Regions from separate parts of the Brevibacillus sp. BD137 genome, predicted to be linked through region 3. Evidence: riboswitches for the same ligand, from Rfam matches in the RefSeq annotation. Region 3 holds a riboswitch; each other region holds the start of a gene.
What was found. A riboswitch is a leader RNA that binds a small molecule or an ion and turns the genes downstream of it on or off. The one in region 3 is predicted to bind cyclic di-GMP.
Positions count from the first base shown of each region.

Region 1: another riboswitch for cyclic di-GMP. It lies ahead of ggt (gamma-glutamyltransferase); the one in region 3 lies ahead of ODZ53_RS08340 (methyl-accepting chemotaxis protein).
Region 2: another riboswitch for cyclic di-GMP. It lies ahead of ODZ53_RS10055 (GNAT family N-acetyltransferase); the one in region 3 lies ahead of ODZ53_RS08340 (methyl-accepting chemotaxis protein).
Region 4: another riboswitch for cyclic di-GMP. It lies ahead of ODZ53_RS06855 (hypothetical protein); the one in region 3 lies ahead of ODZ53_RS08340 (methyl-accepting chemotaxis protein).

Region 1 is NZ_JAOTNO010000003.1:254,056-258,700, reverse strand. Features, by position in the region: gene ODZ53_RS07865 (methyl-accepting chemotaxis protein) at 1-709, opposite strand, end outside; gene ggt (gamma-glutamyltransferase) at 789-2,507, opposite strand; cyclic di-GMP riboswitch class I at 2,689-2,777, opposite strand; gene ODZ53_RS07855 (SET domain-containing protein) at 3,019-3,636, shown strand; gene ODZ53_RS07850 (glutamine--tRNA ligase/YqeY domain fusion protein) at 3,716-4,645, shown strand, end outside.
Region 2 is NZ_JAOTNO010000004.1:15,054-19,698, forward strand. Features, by position in the region: gene ODZ53_RS10050 (methyl-accepting chemotaxis protein) at 23-1,513, opposite strand; gene ODZ53_RS10055 (GNAT family N-acetyltransferase) at 1,506-2,060, opposite strand; cyclic di-GMP riboswitch class I at 2,252-2,335, opposite strand; gene ODZ53_RS10060 (peroxiredoxin-like family protein) at 2,507-3,169, opposite strand; gene ODZ53_RS10065 (Crp/Fnr family transcriptional regulator) at 3,253-3,927, opposite strand; gene ODZ53_RS10070 (DNA alkylation repair protein) at 3,927-4,645, opposite strand, start outside.
Region 3 is NZ_JAOTNO010000003.1:354,517-359,161, reverse strand. Features, by position in the region: gene ODZ53_RS08350 (FAD-binding oxidoreductase) at 1-204, shown strand, start outside; gene ODZ53_RS08345 (formate--tetrahydrofolate ligase) at 352-1,980, shown strand; cyclic di-GMP riboswitch class I at 2,116-2,216, shown strand; gene ODZ53_RS08340 (methyl-accepting chemotaxis protein) at 2,289-4,262, shown strand; gene ODZ53_RS08335 (transporter substrate-binding domain-containing protein) at 4,377-4,645, shown strand, end outside.
Region 4 is NZ_JAOTNO010000003.1:30,745-35,389, reverse strand. Features, by position in the region: gene carB (carbamoyl-phosphate synthase (glutamine-hydrolyzing) large subunit) at 1-1,632, shown strand, start outside; gene argF (ornithine carbamoyltransferase) at 1,577-2,548, shown strand; cyclic di-GMP riboswitch class II at 2,644-2,724, shown strand; gene ODZ53_RS06855 (hypothetical protein) at 2,692-2,910, shown strand; gene ODZ53_RS06850 (DUF5317 domain-containing protein) at 2,981-3,532, shown strand; gene ODZ53_RS06845 (HD-GYP domain-containing protein) at 3,516-4,645, shown strand, end outside.

The DNA.
Region 1 (4,645 bases), 100 kb from region 3:
CCGTTTTTCCTGATTTAAGGATTTCCATTAATGGTTGCGGCAGAGCGGATTCCGTAAGCGGTTTGCCGATTAGATCCTGGGTAGGATGGTATTGAATTTGATCCTTGTTATCAACGAGAATCGGATAACCATCGTTGCCTACTTTCAAATCTTTGAGAAAGGTAGCTGTGAAGTCATCTACATTGACTAGTCCGGTTAAGACACCAAGCTTCTCGTTGTTTTTCCCTTTTACAGGGGAAGCGACGATGATAGAGCGATTGCCGGTTGTCTTCGCAACAAGAACATCGGAGAAGCTGGGCTTGTCCTGCATACCGTCTTTGAAGAATTGGCGCTCGCCAAGATTGATTCCAACGCTTTTGGGGAACGTATCAGCCGTTACTTTTCCATCGCTTGCGATAAACGTATTTCCGTCATACAGTTTCATTTCCTCGGTAAACTTGCGAATAAATTCATTTTTTGCCACTGCATCATCGGATTGAATATCCGAGGTGCGGGCTAAAACTTGAATTTCTGTCATACGCCGGTCCAGATATTGATCCATAGCGATGGCTGTACTGGAAGTAAGGTCAACATAGGATGATTTTTGTTTATCAATGAGAATGGATGAAAAGCTGCTCGTGATAAACAACGAAACGGCAGTAAGTGGAATGACGGCCACGACGAGAAACCAAAGAATCATTTTGTTCCTGAGTTTGTTGAACAAAAACATAGGTTTGTCCACTCCTAATCCGTGAATGCGAAATAGAACAGTCAGACTGCTGAGATGAGCTCAGCAGTCTGACAAAATATTAATAGCCCATTGCTGCGCCTTCACCGCGAGGGTCAGCACCGCCAAATTTTACATTGGTTTGCGGGTCAATCAGGATTGCGCCGGACTGTCCCATCGCATCGGTATAGGCTGCTTCCAGCTTTTCGACTGGATGTCCACGTTTAATGAGCTCGTCCAGGACTTCTTGAGGGATGCGGCTTTCCACCTTGAGATTGTTGGAAGCAGATCCCCAGTTGCGTCCATGCAGCCATCTTGGCGCTTCGATTGCGTCTTGCACGCTGAAACCAAAGTCGACGATGCGTGTGACGAGTGCAGCTTGCGTTTGCGGCTGTCCTTCTCCCCCTTGTGTTCCGTAAAGAAGATAAGGCTTGTCCCCTTTAAAGAGCATAGCTGGGTTAATGGTGTGGAAGGTGCGTTTTCCTGGTTCCAAGTGATTGATGTGTTTGGAATCCAAGGAGAAATAGCTTCCGCGGTTTTGCAAAAGGACACCCGTATCTTTCGCTACGATGCCGGAACCCCAGTCAAAGTAGTGACTCTGAATGATGGACACGGCATTTCCATCTTTGTCGACGATCCCGAACCAGGTTGTATCGCCTTTAGGATCAAGCGGTTCTACGGATTTGGCTGCTTGCTTCAAATCAATGCGCGCAGCTAAATCTTTCCCGTGCTGCTTGGACAACAGCTCATCCACAGGGATATCCGCAAAGGCAGGGTCAGTCAGCCATTTGTCGCGGTCAGCAAAAGCCTGTTTGGTAGCTTCCACAATCGTGTGGTAGTAATCGGGTGTTCCTTCACCCATGCTCTTGAGGTCAAAGTTATTCAAAACATTAAGAATAGAGAGTGATGCCATGCCTTGGGAGTTAGGCGGAACGTTATACGCTTTGTAACCGCGGTAGTCTACCGTAATGGGATCTGCCCACGTAGAGGTATGCTTCTCAAAATCTTTCAACGTGAGCAATCCGCCGTTGGCTTTCATGTCTGCTACGATTTTTTTCGCAACTTCTCCTTTATAAAAACCGTCAGCGCCTTTTTTCGCAATGATTCGCAAAGTATTGGCAAGATCCTTTTGTTTGAGAATTTCGCCCGCTGCATAAGGTTCGCCGTTGGGCTTCAGGAATGTTTTGCGGAATCCATCAAAACGTTGAAGATTCTTCAAGTCATTGTCAGTTGGATCTGTCGCGTATTTTGTCCAATATACTTGGTTGGGGGAGACGGGATATCCGTTCTCGGCGTATCCAATGGCAGGCTCCAGCAGTCTGTTCCATTGAAGCTTATTGTTGCCCATGCTTTTATGGGCGTAGTTGTACGCCTCCCACCAGCCGGAGACGACACCAGGGACAGTGTTTGCTGATTCATAACCGCGGGACGGGATTTTTTCGTAGCCTTTGCCTTTGTAATAGTCGATGGTTGCCTTTTCGCCTGCGCGACCACTGCCGTTCAGCGCTTTCAGCTCTTTTGTTTTGGCATTGTAGATGAGCCAGAAGTTATCTCCGCCAATGGTTGTGTAATGAGGATAGACAACAGCTAAGGTGGAAGCGGCCGTAATAGCAGCATCTACTGCATTTCCGCCGTCTTCCAGTGTTTTCAGGGCCGCAGCCGTAGCCAGATAGTGAGGAGTCGTCACCATTGCGTTCGGTGACATCGATGTTGGACGGTTAGCAGCCTGTGCTCCAGAGAATGTTGATACCCCGATGACAGCAGTCAGCGCGACGGTCGAGAGTTTCTTCCAGAATGACATTCCTATGAAACCTCCTTCATGATGAAAAGAATAATGATTTATTAAACCGGCTATCCGCTGTTGCCTCACCTCCTTTAAAAGTTAAAAATACACAAACATACAAAAGTAGACAAAAATAGACATTATGAGCGCAAAAAAAGACCAATGATATAGGATCATTGGTCGCGTCCTACATCAATACTTCGGTAGCTGGCAAGCGTGTCCGCTGTTGCGGAGGTAGCCCCTGTAGCTTTGCGTCGCCGGATTTCCCCGGGTATGCCGTTTCGATATCAATGGGTGAAGCATAAAATGACACATATACTGATTCGATCGTTGTGGGAAAATGTTCCTAAAAACTCCGTTTGCCAATAATATAGACTATTTACCATTTGTGGTAAATAAGAAAAATATTTTAATCCGTAAAAATAGTCAGGAATGCTATGTATTTTTCGAAAGATATTCACACACCTCTTCGGGCAAAGCTGCTTATGATGATAAAAAGGCACATCTGCCAAGGAGTGAAAAAAAGGCCATGATGCATCCCGATACAGAATTGCGCTATATCAACGATGAGATCGGGTACGGTGTGTTTGCGACGAGGTTTATCCCAAAAGGAACGATTGTATGGGCACAGGATGATTTGGACCAAGTATTGGACCCTGCATTTGTGGAAAGACTTGACTCATTACGAAAACAGGACGTACAAAAATATTCATTTAAGAACCAGTTCGGAAAGTACATTCTTTGTTGGGATAAGGCAAGGTACGTGAACCACAGCTTTCATGCGAATTGTGTGCCGACCATGTATGATATGGAATTGGCTGCACGGGATATTTTTCCGGGCGAAGAGCTGACTGATGATTATGGAACGTTAAATTTGGATGAACCTTTTGAGTGTTTGCCCGAGTCCGACACGGACCGCTCCCGTGTAATGCCCGATGATTTGCTTCGGTATTACCCGCAGTGGGATCGGATTGCAGCGGAAGCATTCCAACGGTTCAATCATGTTGAACAGCCTTTGCTGCATCTGATTCCCTCGAAGCATCTCGAAACGATTCGTGGGATCACGGAGCAGCGCTTAGCCATTGATTCTGTTATTCACCTGTATTGCAGGTCACAATGGCAAACGGGGCAGCAATGGGAGACGTGAGCGGGTCGGTCAACGACCCGATTTTGTTGAACTCTGGGAAGAGAATCAGTATTATGGAATGTAAAGGTGAAGTGAAAGGTTGATTTCATTGGAAAACAAGGTAGCGGCATCCAATTTTATCCGCAATATCATGATTGATGACTTGCAAGAGGGCAAAGTAAAGGAAATCATTACCCGCTTTCCCCCAGAACCGAACGGGTATCTCCATATTGGACATGCAAAAGCAATCTGCCTAAACTTTGAGTTGGCACGAGAATTCTCCGGCAAGGCCAACCTGCGTTTTGACGATACCAACCCGGTGAAGGAAGACATCGAATACGTAGAAGCTATCAAAAGGGACGTTCAATGGCTTGGCTTCGAATGGGACGGGTTGTTTTTTGCATCTGATTACTTTGAAGAGATGTACAACCGAGCGGTGCTGTTGATTAAAAAAGGTCTGGCTTACGTAGACGATCTGTCTCCTGAAGACATGCGTAAAATGCGTGGAACATGGACAGAGCCGGGCACAGATAGTCCGTTCCGCAGCCGGTCTGTGGAGGAAAACCTGGACCTGTTTGCACGTATGCGCCAAGGGGAATTCAAGGACGGGGAAAAGGTGCTGCGTGCGAAAATCGATATGGCTTCGCAGAACTTCAACATGCGTGATCCGGTTCTGTATCGAATCTCCCATGCAACGCATCACAACACGGGCGACAAATGGTGTATTTATCCGATGTACGACTTCGCTCATCCGTTGGAGGATGCTATTGAGGGCGTGACACACTCCCTGTGCTCGCTGGAATTCGAAGATCATCGCCCGTTGTACGACTGGGTAGTCCGCGAGTGCGAAATGGAGAAGGTACCACACCAGTACGAATTTGCTCGCTTGAACCTGACAAACACCGTTATGAGTAAACGCAAGCTGAAACAGCTAGTCGATGAGAATGTGGTAGACGGCTGGGATGACCCGCGCATGCCAACCATCGCAGGCTTCCGTCGTCGCGGCTATACACCGGAAGCGATTCGTACA
Region 2 (4,645 bases), on a different contig from region 3:
TGAAAAGGCGGTTGCAGGAAGGCTACATATGGAGACCACGCATTTGCTGTTCGATTTTCTCAAAGCCGCCAGAAACCTTAACGACTTCGTCTTTTTGCTCAGAAACGAGAACAAGCACTTCTTCCAGGCTCTCTTTGTTCTTGTCGGTAATGTCGGCGTTGACTTCTACTTTTGCGCCGACTTCCTGAATCATGCTGTGAACATGGACGATGAACTCTTGCAGGTTCTTCGTTTTATCTGCGAAGTTTTGCATGTAGTTGTCTACATTGGTGAACATTTCTTGTACTTCGAGGATGCCCTCGCTATTTTTCTCAAAAGACGTCTGTGACTCGGAAATCATATCCGATACGAGCTTCATTTTTTCACGAATGGTCATGAGCAAGCTCGAGATCGACTCGGAGGATAGCTTGGAGGATTCAGCGAGCTTGCGTACTTCATCTGCTACGACAGCAAATCCTCGGCCGTGTTCACCTGCCCGAGACGCTTCAATCGTGGCATTGAGTGCCAACAGGTTGGTTTGTGCAGAAATATCGGAAATGGTTTGAATGATTTTCCCAATCGATTCGGTTTCTTTATTGAGCTCTTGAATCAGCTGGTTCGTGCCTTGGATGTCCGTGATGAATCGTTCAAAGTCATTGCCGATGTTGCCAATGCGTTTTCCACTCTCGCTAGTGGCTTCTTTGGTCGATTCTACGTACTCATGCATTTCTGTAACAGAGCGGGTCATGTCCTCAACTTGCAGATTCGTCGAGCTCATTTCCCGACGCAGCTCGTCTGTATTGCTGGTCTGGACCGTAAAGGACTCCATAATGTCTTGCAGGGAAGCGACGGTTTCGACAGCGCGAACATTTACACCATCTGTTACCTTGTTCAAATTCTCTTGATAGTCTTGCATAGAGGTGAGAGATTCATTGATCTGATCGAGAACACGTTGCAACGATTCCTTCGAGGCAATCGCTTCTTGCTTTTGTTGCTCACTTTCCTCTTGCAGCTTGTTATTGAATACAGCATGCATCATGCTCGTGATAGAGACGAAGCAGAAGGTGAGCAGGAAGTACATCAGGTCAAGATTGCTTGTGGAATGGAAAATCAATTCTCTCTGTGTCAGGAAGTAGTAAGAGACAATGCCTAATGTCGATGCAATGGTCAAAATATTGATGAGTCGGTCTTGATAAATCCCCATGACTGCTACAAAGAACATAATGGTCATGATATTGATCATATGCGGATCCAGTCCAACAATGATGAACATGAAGATTCCGATTACAGCGAAGTTGAAAAACTTCATGAAAGGAGCTGCTTTTTCACGGAAGCGCGGGCGATTGGATATGTAAGTAAAAGGTGCCAGCACGCCATACAAAATACCCAGTATTGTGAAAACGAATGTGTACGAAACGCCTAGAAAGAGGTTTAAGACCTGAACAACCGTAATAATACTTGCGAATACGATTACGACCCAATTGTTTCTTCTTCTCAATAAATCAACGTTATCAATGTTATCCATGTTACCCACCTACCTCGACTTTTACTTGGTTGGATGACGACGAATTGTACCAGGAATATTTCGGATCGTGCTTATTGTCATAGACATCTTTTAGATGAAAGAGGGTCGGAATGGCATTGGCCCCTTTGTAAAAGACAATATCTTTGGTCTGAGTCGCCTTTACTTGATACTTCGTGTTAATAAATTTAAAAAAAGTTGGATCTGCTACCCCGATTGCGTGGGTATAGCCATGCTTTTCAGCGTAATCTATCATCAAGCAAATTCCTTTTTGCCCTAGTTGTCCACGGTATTTTGGCAAAACAGCGAGACTGTCTACCTCCATTACTTTCATATCTTCTGTAACAACATCCTGAAATAGTGATTTCATATAAGCACTTGATTTGGAAAAGGGCGTCATTTCAAATGTTCCACCTGCTTCACCATCATCGGCAAGTAGGAGGAATTGTGCGGAGCCTTCTTTCGCGTACTCCATCTCGAAGCCCATGCTTGTCCATACTGTTTCTTTGATTTCATGAAATTTAGCTAACTCTTGTACGGTTTCTACTTGTTTGTACATAACTTCTCCACTCCATCGTTTTCTGATTACCGTGTTGTGTATGTTTGACGTCCCAAAAGTTATGTTTTTCCATTCTGTTGCAAAAATGAAAGTGCTTTCATCCCCCTTTCAAAAAACGAAACACAAAAAAAGGCCGTTCCATCGAAATGGAACAACCGAAGCTACCAACATCAAAAAAATTGTTCCAAGATGATGGCAACCCGGCTATCATGGTCAAAGACTGTAGACCCGTGGTTTTGCGTCGCCACCTTTCGATGACTTTGCCTTTTGCATTTATTAGCATAATTTGTAAAACTGTGTCGAATTTTGCTAGACATAATCATGCAAAATATAAGCCAAAAGATATACTTTGTCAAGTTTTGGTAGGGTAAAGAAACTAATTGTTCATAAATCATAGACGAACAAAAAACCAGTTGTGATATCAACTGGTCCTTCATTCATAGGCGTTAGGTTAGGGTACGCAGAATGTCTAAAACTTGGGTAGGCTCCGTTCGCGCTTTGTAATCTGGATCTAAGCATGCTAATCGGATTACGCCCTGGTTGTCGAGGATATAAGTAGCAGGAATGGGGAGCGTCCAAGAATCGTCACGATTAAAATGCTTGAGATCAATATCCAATGATCGATAGGTATCCTGTAAATAATCGGGCAGTCTGAAACTGAGTTTATATTTTTCTGCTACCAGATTATTGGTATCGCATAACACGGGAAAGCTCAATCCGTTTTTCTCTTGCATAGTCAGAGAGTGTGCAGGAGATTGTGGACTAATGGCAAACAATTGGGCACCCAGAGAGGTAATCGTATCGATCTGTTTTTGGTATGCTTGCAGCTCCAAATTGCAGTAGGGGCACCAGGATCCACGGAAAAATGTGAGGACGATGGGACCTTTTACGATTTCTTCCGACAAGGTAATGGTCTTGCCAGTGTGGTCGTTCAACATGAAATCAGGCGCAATCGAACCAATCGGCAAGCCCTTTGCGTGTCCAGAGGTCCGCAGCTCCTCGATTGATCTTGTAAATGCATCTGTTACTTCACGAGTGAGGAAGCCAGCTATTTGAATGGTTGTAAAATCTAGCTCTTCGCGCAGGCTCTGAAAATGTGGTTTATCCATATGTCGTCTCCTCTTTTTCGAAAGAATAGTAGAAGTCATAGCTTCACGATATCTTTCTTTTGGAGGGAAAGATGTAAACTGGATTACATCTTCTTTAAAATGTTATCCCGATGAATGGAAATGGTTTTAAAACCTGTTTGAATCAGTTCTTCTCTTGCTAAAGCACGTAATGCTACCGTCACAGCTTCCCGGGATGCCCCGACATGGGCGAGCTCTTGATGGGAAAGAGGTAAGTCAATTTTTTGAAATGCAGAACTGCAAGGAGTACCAAATTGGTCGGCAAGCCTTACTAACGTGGAAATAATGCGATCTTGTAAAGGGAGAAGGGCAAGATTTTCGGCTGCTTGGCTGATCGAAACCATTCTATCGCTAATGATCTTCATGATCTTCATCATTAGTTGTGGATGTTCAATTATGTAGCTCTCAAATTTTGCTTTGCTCATTTTACAAATGAGGCAGGCTTCGATGGTTTCTATATACATCTCCCGTGTACCTAATGACAGGAGATCCAGTTCTCCAAACACATTGCCATCTCCGAGGATATCGAATGTGAACTGCCGACCATCCCGGTTTACTTTGTATAAACGTACTTTCCCCTGTTTGATGAAGTAGAAGCCCTCTGAAAAAGTTTCTGGTGTTTGAATACACGTATTTTGGGGGAAAGAGGTTAAGGAGGTTAATTGATCGATTAAGCGCAAACTTTCCTCGGATAATGAATTCAACAAATAAAATTGGGATAAATATGTGATTCGGTTCATCATTTCTGTTCGGTTTGGGTCTTCATGATTGTTCTTTTCGCTTTGGTAACAATTCTTTTCGTTTCTTTTGTATCCGAGATTCTTAGCCACTCGTCACAAAGCTGCGTCACCCAGTCTGGTTGTGATTTACTGGCATCGTTCAACCAATTCCCTACAGAATCTTGAACATATTTAGTGGCATCTGACTTCACTGGCGTGAGTAAAGGCAGGCAGCGAGCAGGCTCATTTCTCAATGCGTCTATATGCTTACACCAGACCCCTCGTGGGCGTGTGGCTTCTACCGCAAATCGCCGAATATTTTCATCGGTATCAAGTACCCATTCGCTCAGGAGTTGAATGGAATGGTCCAGATCATGCACGAGAGAATCTCGAATCGCCATCCATGCGAGCTCTCTCACTCCAAAATGTTGATCAGCCGCGAATTTTCTTATTTGCCTTAGTTTTTCTTCGAGAGATAAGCTGTTATCCAGGCCGATGATATAGGTACTCCAGCAACGGACACTGTCTGACTTGTGGTTGGCTAACGATAGGAAAACGGGAGACATAGCTGTGGGTTCACCCGATTTGTGTAAGATCGCAAGTAGTTCTTGTCCAATCAGACGGATCGCTTTCATTCCGCTTCGAGATCCCGTTTCTTCTAATTGATCAACAAGTGGGGAGACATGCGCACCCAGTTGAACATGAGGCAGAACGCTTTGTAACAGATGAATATGATCAA
Region 3 (4,645 bases):
GCGCGTGCCGAGGAAGTAAATGCCCATCTGGTGGAGTACGCATTGAGTCGGGGAGGAACCTGCACCGGAGAACATGGTGTGGGTGTGGGGAAAATCAAATACCAGCGCAAGGAACATGGAGAAGCACTGGACGTTATGCAAGCCATGAAGCATGTGCTGGACCCGAACGGCATTTTGAATCCAGGAAAAATTTTCGGGAGATAACAGAGAGCCTGCATTCTGAACGTTTGTCGGAATGTGGGCTTTTTCTTTTGCGTAATGTGTCGAAGAGGAGAGGAGAAAGGATGATTATGCAGAATGTAGAAGATTGGTAACTGGTGCATTACATTCTGGTGTGGCAGGGAGGCAAAAATGAAGTCTATTGTTGAAATTGCCAAGAGTGCAGGTATTGAAGAACAGCATTTGGAGCTATACGGAAAATATAAAGCCAAACTATCAGATGAACTATGGGAGCAAGTGAAGGATCGCCCTGATGGCAAACTGATTCTTGTTACAGCGATGAACCCCAATCCGGCGGGAGCAGGCAAGACGCTCACGACGATTGGTCTGTCACAATCTTTAAATCATCTCGGGAAGAAAACAATGGCAGCACTTCGCGAGCCGTCCTTGGGTCCTTGCATGGGGATCAAAGGAGGCGCAACTGGAAGCGGCCAGGCACAAATTCTCCCGGCTGATGAAATTAACCTGCATTTTACAGGGGACATTCACGCGATTACAGCTGCACATAACTTGTTGGCAGCGATGATCGACAATCATATTTTTCATGGCAATCCGCGCGGACTCAATCCAAAGAAAATCGTCTGGAAACGAGCTATGGACATGAACGACCGCGCACTGCGAAACATCGTGATTGGTCTGGGTGAAGGTAATGGTATGACGCGTGAGGATGGCTTCATGATTACGACCGCGTCGGAAATCATGGCGATCTTATGCTTGAGTGAGAATCTAGCAGACTTGCGCGAGCGGTTGAACCATATCATTATTGGCTACGATTTCAATGATCAGCCTGTACGGGCAGAAGAAATCAACGCGGTTGATGCGATGTGTGTTCTCTTGAAGGAAGCCATCAAGCCCAATCTCGTACAGACAATCGAGGGAACCCCGGTCATCATTCACGGTGGACCTTTTGCCAATATCGCACATGGGTGCAGCAGTGTGATCGGAACCAAAATGGCCTTGAAGCTGGCAGATTACGTCGTAACAGAGGCTGGATTTGGTGCCGACTTGGGAGCCGAGAAGTTTTTTGACATCAAGTGCAGAAAAGCAGGTCTGACTCCATCGGCTGCTGTCGTGGTCATTACAGTTCGTTCGTTGAAATACAACGGCGGGGTAAAAGTACCAGACTTGGCAGTGGAGAACTTGTCTGCTCTGGAAAAAGGCTTCGAAAACGTCAAGCGACATCTGGAAAACCTACAGAAGTTCGGTGTGCCAGCAGTGGTGGCCATTAATCATTTTGCGACAGATACCCAAGCAGAGATTGATGCTGTCATTGCGCTGTGCCAAGCGGCTGGAGCCGAAGCAGCGCTCTCTAAAGTGTGGGCAGAAGGAGGAGCAGGCGGTGTCGAGCTGGCTGAAAAAGTCATTCGGGCAGCAGAGCTGCCTTCGTCTTTCCGATTCTTGTATGAGGAAGGCCTCAGCATTAAAGACAAGATTGAGACTGTCGTGAAAGAAGTATACCGTGGATCAGGAGTTGTCTTTTCGCCGTTGGCATTAAAAACGATGCAAAAGGTAGAAGAAATGGGCATGTCCCATCTGCCTGTGTGCATGGCGAAAACACCTTACTCTTTTACGGATCGCGCTGATCTGTTGGGGGCACCTGTAGACTTCACGATTCATGTGAGCGAAGTGCGCATATCAGCAGGAGCTGGTTTCATCGTGGCACTGACCGGAAGCTTGGTTACCATGCCTGGCCTCCCGAAAAAGCCGGCTGCGGAATCGTTATATGTAGACGAGGATGGCCAAGTGATTGGATTAAGCTAATCAAAAAGTGTGACAAAAAGCTGACAGCTGTAAAAGGTTGTCAGCTTTTTTTCCATTTTGAGGTTTATCGGCGGAAAGTTATGGGAAATGAAAGGTGTGATTGAAAAAATGTGCACTTAATTGAAAAACAACAAGGAATGACAAAGGCAAACTTGCTGAAAGGCAGGGACGCAAAGCCACGGGTCTAAGGACGAAGGTCAAATGACTTTCGCAGCTAGGACAGCCGGGTTGCCATACCGTAGTCATGATGGGCTGTCGGTGGGCAGTCTTTTTTTTGTTGAAAAAAGAGAAGGGAGAAGGGATTCGGTATGAAAAATAGTTTGAAGAATAAGCTAATTATCGTTTTGTGCCTGCTGTTGGTGATAAGTTTGGGTACGGTTTGCGGTGCAAGCTATTGGAGTGCTTCCAACCTTTTGGCAAACAGTCTGGACAAAGAAGCTGAGCTGTCAGCTAGCAATCTCTCGATTCGTATCGATGGTTTCTTTCAAGAGAAAATTGAGATTGTACGAGCGATAGGAGGGTTGATGTCGGCAGATCAAAATGTCGAACAAGACCTGAAACTCATTCAAGAAGCCCAAAAGAAAAACCCCGAGTTTGAGACGTTCTTCTTTTCGCATGACTTAAGCGGTAAGAAAGTGATCAATTTCAAGGGTGAAGTGACCGACATCTCGGATCGTCCGCATATTAAGGAAGCCAGCAAAGGGGAAGGGAAGGTTGTTGTCTCTGAGCCAGTCGTTTCGAAGCGGACAGGGAATAACATCGTGACACTGGTCGTTCCATTGATGAAGGACAACCGTCAATACGGTTACATCGGTTCTACGATTCCAATCAATGAGATCCAAAAAAAGGTGTCTGAAGAGAAATTTGGCGAATTAGGTTACGCCTTTTTAGTAAGCAAAACAGGAACATTTATTTATCATCCGAATAGCGAGTACATTCTGAAGGAATCCATTCTCAATATGGGTATTCTTCAACTTCAGACTGCTTTTGAAGATATCAAGCAAGGGAATCATGGAATCGCCCAATACGAATACGAGAATACAGAGCGATTTGCTTCCTATGCGCCAACCAATTTGAACTGGGGGATATTCATCACTGCACCCGTAGCGGAGCTACATGCACCTGTCGATCAACTGTTAGTCCGATTGACGGTTATTTCCCTCATCGTATTGGGGCTTGGGGTTGTCCTCGTTTATTTCTTGGCTGTACGCATGGTGAAACCAATTGAGCGTCTGAATCACGCAGTAAATGTAGTGGCGCAGGGGAACTTGAAAGAGACCGTAACGGTTGACGGAAAAGACGAGATTGCGGTTCTGTCCCGTGACTTTAACCAGACGGTATCACACTTGAAAAATTTGATCGAAGACGTATCACTGTCGTCTGATCAAGTTCAGCGTTTTAGTCAGGAAGTCTCCGAAGGTATTAAACAAGCGACGGAAAACATCAACCAAATCGGGTTGTCTATCGAACAGATTTCTGAGGGAGCAGAGGCGCAGGCATCCAGCTCGCAGGAAATCGCATTGTCGATGACTGACATGGCAGCAGGCATCGTGAAAATCGCGGAGACGTCTGCACATGTTTCTGAGGCTGCCCAGATCGCAACAGAGCAGGCTGAGCAAGGGACTGCTGTGGTAGAGCAGGCAGTTCGCCAGATGGGAAGCATTGGCGAGGGAACTTCGAAGGCGACTGTAGCCATCGAGCAGCTCAACAATCGCTCCAAAGAAATCGAAGGCATTCTCGATACGATTAGTCAGTTGACCTCGCAAATCAATTTGCTTGCCTTGAACGCTTCGATTGAGGCAGCACGTGCTGGCGAGCATGGACGTGGGTTTGCTGTAGTTGCTGGTGAAGTGAAAAAACTGGCGAACCAATCCGAGGAATCCGCATCGAAAATTGCAATGCTGATCGGCGAAATCCAGCAGGATACTCATCACGCAGTAGAGGTTATGACCGAGGGTAACCAAAACGCACAGCAAGGTATCCAACTGGTCGAAGAGGTTCGCGAAATCTTCGAGCATATTTTGGAATCTTCCCGGAACGTTGCCGCGCACATTTTGGAAGTATCCGCAGCATCTGAGCAAATGTCAGCAGGCTCCCAACAGGTGAGTGCTTCTGTAGATGAAATGCATACCATTGCAAAGCATGCTTCACTCGACGCGCAAACTGTGGCAAGGGCAACCGAAGAGCAGCTTCAAGCCATCCAAGAAATTGGCAAGTCTGTCGAGCATTTAAACACAGTGGCGGAAGAATTACAGCAAGGAATCGGCAGGTTTTCGGTGTAAGAAGCAGCTCATCAGATTGTAAGTCCTCTTTTTGAAAGGGGGGATGCCATTAGGGGATGATGGAGTTTGTTTCTATAACTAAATTCATTACCGTTTAACAGGAGGAGAACCCAGATGAAAAAAATCACACAAACAATCTTGGCGAGCACACTCGCTGCAACTATGCTCATGACATCAGGAACAGGTGCTTTTGCCGCAACAGCGGTTAAGCCTGTCCAAACTGTAGCGGCTGAAGCTGCTAAAAAACCACAAGTGAAGAAGTTTGAGTCTCGTTTGGACGAAATCATTGCGAGAGGCTACATCCTCGTAGGTACTCCAGGTGACTACAAACCGTTTACATATTTGAATCCGAAAACAAACCAATTCGAAGGTTACGATATCGA
Region 4 (4,645 bases), 320 kb from region 3:
TACTACTATTCGGATTGGCAAGGAATAGATGAGGTCGAGACACTGTCTGGCCGCAAAGTCTTGGTACTTGGCTCAGGTCCTATACGCATTGGTCAGGGAATCGAATTTGACTACTGTTCTGTGCATGCAGCCAAAGCACTTCAGGCAAGTGGTATTGCGGCAGTCGTTGTGAACAACAACCCAGAGACGGTCAGCACTGACTACGAAACTGCCGACCATCTATATTTTGAACCACTTCACGTAGAAGACGTGCTGCATATCGCAGAGCGCGAACAGGTTGAGGGCGTCATGGTTCAGTTCGGTGGTCAAACTGCGATCAATTTGGCAGCCAAGCTGGAGAACGCGGGGCTGAAAGTAATGGGTACGTCGCTTACCGCAATCGAACGCGCGGAGGATCGCGAGCTGTTCTACGCCATGCTGCGCAAGCTGGACATTCCGCATATCCCCGGTAAAGGAGTATCGTCCTTGGAGGATGCGACAGCGATAGCGGAGGAAATCGGCTTCCCTGTTTTGATGCGACCTTCGTACGTCATCGGCGGGCAAGGTATGGTAGTTGTCCACAATATCGACGAGCTACAAGCTACCCTTCACGACTGGTTGAACCATCCGGACATGAGCATGTTCTTCCCGCTCCTCGTGGATAAATACGTTCCAGGCAAGGAAGCAGAAGTAGACGCGGTATGCGACGGACAATCTGTTATCATCCCAGGGATTTTCCAGCATGTGGAGAGGGCGGGCATCCACTCAGGCGACAGTGTAGCCTTGTTCCCGGCTCCTCATCTGACGGATGACATCAAGCACAAAATCGCGAGCTATACCGAAGCAATCGCGAAGGAAATGGAAGCGGCCGGGTTAATCAATATCCAGTTCGTCATTGATGGCGAAACGGTTTATGTACTGGAGGTAAATCCTCGTGCATCACGGACCGTACCGATTACAAGCAAAGTGACTGGCGTCCCGATGGTTCAACTGGCGGTTCGCGCACAATTGGGTGAAAAGCTGTCGGAGATGGGCTACGGTACAGGGCTTTTGCCAGAGATTCCGTTTGCAGTCGTCAAGGCACCGGTTTTCTCCACGATCAAGCTGAACGGTGTAGACCCGGTACTGGGTCCAGAGATGAAATCGACGGGCGAAGTTCTCGGCTTGGGGCATTCTTTCGAAGAGGCAGCAGGCAAAGCCTTTGCTTTCAAGGACAATTTGTACGGCGACTGGCAAAAGGGTCAGTTGGTCATGATTTCTCTGGCAGATGGAGATAAGCAGGAAGCAGTAAGAGAGCTGCTGGGGCGACTCCAAGCTGACGGCGCGGAACTGGCGGCGACTCCGGGAACGGCCGAGTGGCTGGCAGCCAAAGAAATTGTCGTGAAGCATATCGTGGCAGATGAAGCGGCGTGGATCGAGCTGTTGCAAAAGGAAGAAGCGGCTTTCGCTCTCGTTACTGCGACGAAAGGCAATCGTCAGGGCCGGACAGGATTTGCCCTGCGAAGCAGGATGGTACAACAAGGTGTGCCATTGTTCTCCGCTGTCGATACGTTCGAGTTATACGTGAAGTCTATTTTGAAGAAAAGAGGTGGCTCGCATGCAGCCAGTGAAGATATTGGAACACTTTCAAAACTTGCCGTTACAAAAGCATAAAGGAAAAGACTTTCTACGCGTCGATGAATTCAACGGGGAAGAATTGATGGAGCTGCTCCATCTGTCTGCTCACGTCAAGCAATTGCAAAAGCTGGGTCAGCCATTTCAGCCTTTGCAAGGCAAGACGTTGGGAATGATCTTTGACAAGGCTTCGACCCGCACGCGCGTCTCCTTTGAAGTAGGGATGCACCAGTTGGGCGGCCTGGGGATGTTCATGAGCGGAAAAGAGCTTCAGCTCGGACGTGGGGAGCCGATCAGCGACACAGCAAAAGTTCTCTCTCGGTACGTGGATGCCATCATGATTCGCACCTTTTCCCACTCCTATGTAGAAGAGCTTGCTCTGCACGCGTCGATCCCCATTATCAATGGTTTGACCGATCTGTACCATCCTTGTCAGGCTTTGGCTGATCTGCTGACGATCTGGGAGCATAAGGGCAAGCTAAAAGGAATCAAGCTCGCCTATGTAGGAGACGGCAATAACGTGGCGAACTCACTGGTGCTGGGCGCAGCTCTGCTTGGTCTTGATGTGCGGGTGGCGACTCCGGTAGGCTACGAAATGGATACAACCATTGTCGCAAAAGCTACAGGGTACGCGAAACAAAGCGGTGGAAAAATGATGGTGACCACTGATCCGATAGAGGCTGTCATGGGGGCAGATGCTGTATACACGGACGTTTGGACTAGTATGGGTTTTGAAGAAGAAAATGAGGTGCGATTGAAAGCATTTGCCGACTATCAAGTGAACGAAAAATTGGTAGCAGCGGCAGACCGTAATTATCTCTTCTTGCACTGCTTGCCAGCACATCGTGGGGAGGAAGTGACAACCGGGGTCATCGACGGATCGCGCTCTGTCATTTTTGATCAGGCTGAAAATAGATTGCACGCACAAAAAGCGATCTTGGCGGCGCTGGTGTGAACATAGTTCTAGTTAAATAGAACTATCTGCAATTAAATCGAATAGACTATGAATCTATGATTGCCGAATTTTGTCACTTATGTGTAAAATAAAGGTAGGAAAGAAGCGAAGAAGTACGGACTGTATCTGGTCGCTTGGTCCGTATGGAGCCAGTAGCGAATCCAACCTTTTTCTTAATGGAAAAGGAAAGGGGAGCAGGGGCTGTACTTGGTCGCTTGGCCTCTGCATCACGGACAGTAGCGAAGCCAGCTTTCTCCACTATGCTTGAAGGAGGGGAAAAGAAAATGAAAAAATGGTTCGCGGCAATTATGATGGTGGTAGCAATCGTAGCAGCTACTTCTGCAAACTTCCATATTGGATAAATAAGCGTATCGGAGAAACAAACACCGCTTGGCTGAGTGGTGTTTTTTCTTCAAGCTTGGAGGAAACAACATGCTATTGGATGTAATTGCCCTATCTTTTCTCGTAGCATTGCTGCGAGGGGGAAGAATCAAAGAATTACCTAAGTTCAACCAAATGAAACTTCTTTTCGTTACCATATTGCTGCAGGCTTGTGCAGTCTTCTTCCCTACGATCGGTGGCATTTTCATATCGATCGCGTATGTGTTTATATTGGCCTTCCTCGTTTTTAATCGAGAATTTGAAGATATGCGGATTTTTTTAATCGGCTGGTTGCTGAATGCGATTGCAATTTGGTCTAACAATGGAAAAATGCCAATCGATTTAGTTCAAGCAGCAAAGCTTCCTTATGATTTAGAGCCAGTTATAAACGGAACGAATTTCAAGCATAGTGTATTGACGGAAAGTTCGAATTTTCCGTTTTTGACGGATGTCATTTACATGCCATCTTTCATTCCTCGGATTATTAGCATCGGCGATATTTTTATTATGTTAGGTGCCTTTTTACTTGTTCAGCGATTGATGAATAAACCGATTTCATTACTACAACTTCGCGAAGGTAAAAGCTATGCGACAAAAAACTAATTTTGCGGTTTGGATAAAAGGGATTGTTGTCCAGGTTGGATTTGTCATTGCAGCAATCTATATTTTTTACACATCTTCATCTGAATGGGCTGCTCGTGAGCATTGGGGGGTATTATCTACCTACACCCTCCTGACCATTTTTTCCTGTTTTGCTCCCGTGCGTATATCTAATACGATTTTAACAGTGAACAATGCTGTAATCTTTTCGGGTATCTTGTTGTACGGAGTCTGGGTCGGAGTATGGGCTGCTGTTATTGAATCTTTAATCATTGCTTTTCTGGGAAGGTTTAATCCGCTAAAAGCTATTATTAACATTGGGCAATTGTTAATGACTATATGGACAGTAGCGTTTTTGAAGGATTGGATCGAGGGCTTCGGAACTGTTTCTCCCATTATTAGCGATTTGTTTTTGGCTGTTGTGTATTGGTTTGTGAACCTGATTTTATGTGGATTGGGTATCTCTTATTTTCATCAAATGACCTGGGCGCGAACCGTAAAGATGATGGCAAAAGGCTTTACCTCGACTTACTTGTTGCTTTTAATTCTTGCCGGGGTAGGTTCACGATTAGTAGAGTTATATGGTCCGTTAACACTAATTCCTATGATGATTGCGTTTATTACGATCAGCTACGTTTTTCATCATTACTATGACAATCTTCAAAGGCTTCAGCAAAAAGTGGAAGAGGTCAAATCATTCAATCACAACTTCTTAACGACGATGGCTGCTTCCATTGACGCACGAGATCGATACACAAGTGGACATTCTCAGCGTGTAGCTTACTGGGGAAGAGAAATTGCGAGAGATATTGGTTTGGCCGAACGAAAAGTGGAGGATGTTTATATCGGGGGAATCCTGCACGACATTGGAAAAATTGGCATCGAAGACGAAATTCTCAATAAAAAAGGAAAGCTCACTCCAGAAGAGTATGACAAGATCAAGCAGCACACCGTCATTGGTTACGAGATCATTTTGCAAGCAGGGATGTTCAATGAATTGCTTCCTGCGATCCGCTCCCATCATGAGCGTATAGATGGAAGGGGCTATCCGGATGGTTTAGCCGGGGATGAGATTCCGCTGATGGCGAGAATTTTAGCGATTTCAGATGCTTTCGA